2 regions of the Streptomyces sp. NPDC102274 genome follow, and region 2 is predicted to be linked to the other one. Evidence: riboswitches for the same ligand, from Rfam matches in the RefSeq annotation. Region 2 holds a riboswitch; the other holds the start of a gene.

Region 1 (2,197 bases), on a different contig from region 2:
CCGACGAGCCGGCCCGGCAGGCTGCGCGCGAACTTCTCGCGTACGGCCATGAATCCGGCGTGCGGTCCGCCGAAGCCCATCGGGACCCCGAAGCGCTGGGTGGTGCCCACCGCGATGTCGGCGCCCAGCTCACCCGGTGAGGTGAGGAGCGTCAGCGCGAGCAGATCGGCGGCGACGGTGACGATCGCGCCGAGGCCGTGCGCCTGCTCGACCACGGGCCTGATGTCCCGTACGGCCCCCGAGGCGCCCGGGTACTGGAGCAGCACTCCGAAGACCCCGCGCTCGGCGACCTCGGCCGGAATTCCTTCGCTCAGGTCCGCGACGACGACCTCGACACCGGTCGGCTCGGCGCGGGTCTCGATCACGGCGATGGTCTGCGGCAGCGCGTCGGCGTCCACCAGGAAGACACCGCCCTTGACCTTGCCGACCCGGCGGGCGAGCGCCATGGCCTCCGCCGCCGCGGTGCCCTCGTCCAGCAGCGAGGCCCCCGAGGTCGGCAGCCCGGTCAGCTCGGCCACGACCGTCTGGAAGTTGAGCAGCGCCTCCAGCCGGCCCTGGGAGATCTCCGGCTGGTACGGCGTGTACGCGGTGTACCAGGCCGGGTTCTCCATGACATTGCGCAGGATCACCGACGGCGTGTACGTGCCGTAGTAGCCGAGCCCGATCATCGGCGCGAGCACCTGATTGCGGTCCGCGAGGGAGCGCAGCTCGGCCAGCACCTCGGCCTCGGTGCGTGCCCCCGGAAGCCGCAGAGCCTCCGTGCTCTTGATGACGTCCGGCACCGCGGCGGCGGTCAGCTCGTCGAGCGAGCCGTAGCCGACCTGCGCCAGCATCTTCGCCTGCGCCGGCGCGTCGGGCCCGATGTGGCGCTGCTCGAAGGGGGTGCCTCGCTCCAGCTGGGAGAGCGGAATGCGGTTGACGGTCATTGCGGAGGCCTCCTGGTCGACGCGACCTGTGAGGGGCACCGAGACACGGGTGCCCGAACGGCCTCCCCCTCTGTCATCTCGACCTGAGAGCTTCACCGGCCCGCCCGGAGGCAGCCCGGCTTTCACCGTCGGTGAGAGCGGATGCCGTCCGACGCCCGCCCTGCTTTCCAGAGTGACCTCGTCCGTGCGGTACGGGGGCCTGAGAGATTCCGGGGAGGATTTGCTCCTTCGGCGCCTCCGGCCATCTCTCCGGAGGACTCTCCCGCACGGGGTCAGCAGCCGCTTGCCAGCCTACCAGCGCGGCCCTCGGCACAACTTTCGAGTGGCCGACGTCCGAAATCTGCACTTTTGTAGTATTCACAAGCAGTTGCGACCAGTTGCGACCAGTTGGAGGGACCGTGGAGACCGACATTGATCCGCGCAGTCTGATAGGCCGCAAGGCGTTCGACCGCAACGGCCATAAGCTCGGGACAGTCGACGAGGTGTACCTCGACGACGCCACCGGGATCCCGGAGTGGGCCGCCGTCCGTACCGGACTCTTCAGTCGCGACGCCTTCGTCCCCCTCGCCCCCAGCACACTGTCCCAGGACGGTCTGCGGATCCCGTTCGAGCGTGCGCTGATCCGCGACGCCCCCGATTTCGGTGTCGGCCGGCATCTCTCCCCCGACCAGGAACTCCAGCTCTACCACCACTACGGCCTGGCCCTTCCGGACCCCGAGCCACCCGAACGGCCCTCGTCCCTGTCCGACCGTGACTCCGAACGCGACTTCGGTCGGCTGGCCGGCCAGGACGACTGACCCGCCTCCCCTGGCACCAGGGGCAGCGGCTCGGAGAGCTCCAGATCGGGGTCGTCGGCCCAGAAGGTCCGTACCCGCCCCGGCGCGGACCCCGGCTCCTCGAATCGTACGGTGACCCTCCGCAACCCGCTGCCCTGCACCCAGCCCGCACCGAACTCCCGATGGCGTACGTCGTGTCCCGCCGGGAAACGCCGCTCGGCGGGCGCTTCCGGTATCTCCGCGGGCCCACCGCCGCCGCGCCCGGCCGCCCCGGGCGCCGCGGTCCCGTCACCGACCGCCCCTCCCGCGCCCGCACCCGCGGTCCCCGCCGCGTCCGCACCCACCGGCTCGCGCTCGCGCCCGTCCGCCGACGCGTGCGCCCAGGCGGCTGCCTCGTCGGCCGCCGCCTGGGCGAAGAGGTCCTCCTGCGTGAAGTCCGCGAGCCCCGTCACACCCACCCCGAGCAGCCTTACACCGCCCGTGGTGTCCACCGAC
Region 2 (2,197 bases):
GTCCCGGTCCAGGAGCACCGCCGAGGCGCAGCCCCGGGGGAGGCGGCCCGTCTCGGCGTCGGCGAGCAGGCGGCGGACCGCGCGGCGGTGCCGGGCGAAGGCGTAGCCGGACACGCCCCGGCCGCGCTCCCGCTGGCCCTCGCGCGCCACCTCGGGCGGGACGTCCAGCAGGACGAGATGGAGCCGGCGGCCACGCCGACGGGCCTCACGGGCCAGCCAGCTCCGTACCCATCTCTGCGTACCGCAGTCATGGACGACGACGCTCTCGCCGGAGCCGAGCGCGCGCCGCAGCCCCGCGTAGTGCGCGAGCCGGACGAGCGGGCGGTAGACGGCGTACGGCAGGGCGCCCGGCAGCCGGCGCGCCCAGCGGTCCCTGGTGTCCTGGGAGTCGATACCGGTGGCCTCGGCGGCCCGCCGGATCAGGGTGGACTTGCCGCTGCCCGGCAGCCCGGAGACGACCACCAGATCCCCTTCGGCGAAGACGAGACTCTTCGTGCCGCGGCCCCGCGCCCGGCCGCCCTCGGCGGCGGGCCCCCGCCCCCGCAGATCCCGGACGACCCGCGCCACGCGAGCCGCGCCGTCCCGGACCGCACCGTCCCGTGCGGGTGCGCCCGGCTGCGCGGCCGTGCCCGTCTGTGCCGGCATCCCCGCGGTCGTCGCGTACGTACCGGACCCCTGCGACATCATCGCCGTCCCCCTGTCAGCTCAGTCGACCTGGCCCATGAACCTTGCCCATGAAGTGTAAAGAAATGGTAATGCGCCACAAGCTTTTTGCGGGGGCGGGCGAGTTGTGGACCGGGCTCCCCGCTCGGCGGCGATGCGTGCGATGATGTGCCCGCCAACTGCATACCGGCCGTTTGAATCCGCGCGGGAGAGTCCCGGTCACCGTGTGTGCGCCGGGCGCCGAAGGAGCAAGACCCTCCCTTGAATCTCTCAGGCCCCGTACCGCGTGGATGAGGCAGATCTGAAAAGCGGGCCGCAGCTCTGCGGCTCCACCCAAGGTGCAAGTCATGACCGCTCTTACGGTGGCCATGATGAACCTCTCAGGTTCCGATGACAGATGGGGAGGACCGTCCTCGCCGTCATGCCCTGGGAGTCACACCGATGAGCCATGTCCCCCCGAGCAGCACCAGCACGCCCGGCCCCGCCGCCCCCGGCACCCCGCGTCTCACCGCCCTCGACGCCACGCACCGCGCACTGGGCGCGACCATGACCGACTTCGCGGGCTGGGACATGCCGCTGCGGTACGCGAGCGAGCGCGACGAGCACCACGCCGTCCGCACCCGCGCCGGTCTCTTCGATCTCTCCCACATGGGTGAGATCACCGTCTCGGGACCGGCCGCCGGCGACCTCCTCGACTACGCGCTCGTCGGCAATATCGGCGCCGTCGCCGTGGGCCGCGCCCGCTACACCATGATCTGCCGGGAGGACGGCGGGATCCTGGACGACCTGATCGTCTACCGTCTCGGCGAGGAGACCTTCATGGTCGTCGCCAACGCCTCCAACGCCCAGACCGTGCTGGACGCGCTGACCGCCCGCGCCGAGGGGTTCGACGCGGCCGTACGCGACGACCGCGACGCGTACGCGCTGCTGGCGGTCCAGGGCCCCGAGTCCCCGGGCATCCTGAAGTCGCTGACCGACGCCGATCTGGACGGCCTCAAGTACTACGCGGGCCTGCCGGGCACCGTCGCCGGTGTCCCCGCGCTGATCGCGCGTACCGGCTACACCGGCGAGGACGGCTTCGAGCTGTTCGTCGAGCCCCGGTACGCCGAGCGGCTGTGGCAGGCGCTGACCGAGGCCGGCGAGGGCGTCGGGCTGGTGCCCTGCGGGCTGTCCTGCCGTGACACCCTCCGGCTCGAAGCCGGTATGCCGCTGTACGGGAACGAGCTGTCCACCGCCCTGACCCCGTTCGACGCCGGTCTCGGCCGGGTCGTGAAGTTCGAGAAGACCTCGAACGGCGGCGCCTTCGTCGGCCGCGAGGCCCTTCAGGCCGCCGCCGAGCGCGCCACGTCCGCCCCGCCCCGCAAGCTCGTCGGCCTGATCGCCGAGGGCCGCCGGGTCCCGCGCGCCGGGTACCAGGTGGTAGCCGGGGGCGCCGTCGTGGGAGAGGTCACCTCGGGCGCCCCCTCCCCGACCCTGGGCAAACCGATCGCCATGGCGTACGTCGACGCCGCGCACGCCGCGCACGGCACGCCGG

The links. Region 2 has a riboswitch for glycine ahead of gcvT (glycine cleavage system aminomethyltransferase GcvT). Riboswitches for the same ligand answer to the same signal wherever they lie in the genome.
Region 1: linked by a shared signal. The riboswitch ahead of gcvP (aminomethyl-transferring glycine dehydrogenase) and the one ahead of gcvT (glycine cleavage system aminomethyltransferase GcvT) in region 2 are both predicted to bind glycine.

What each region holds. Positions count from the first base shown of each region.
Region 1 is NZ_JBIWLW010000029.1:108,580-110,776, forward strand. Features, by position in the region: gene gcvP (aminomethyl-transferring glycine dehydrogenase) at 1-926, opposite strand, end outside; glycine riboswitch at 1,104-1,201, opposite strand; gene ACIRQP_RS31150 (PRC-barrel domain-containing protein) at 1,325-1,723, shown strand; gene ACIRQP_RS31155 (DNA polymerase IV) at 1,618-2,197, opposite strand, start outside.
Region 2 is NZ_JBIWLW010000026.1:48,081-50,277, forward strand. Features, by position in the region: gene ACIRQP_RS29200 (AAA family ATPase) at 1-687, opposite strand, end outside; glycine riboswitch at 859-958, shown strand; gene gcvT (glycine cleavage system aminomethyltransferase GcvT) at 1,105-2,197, shown strand, end outside.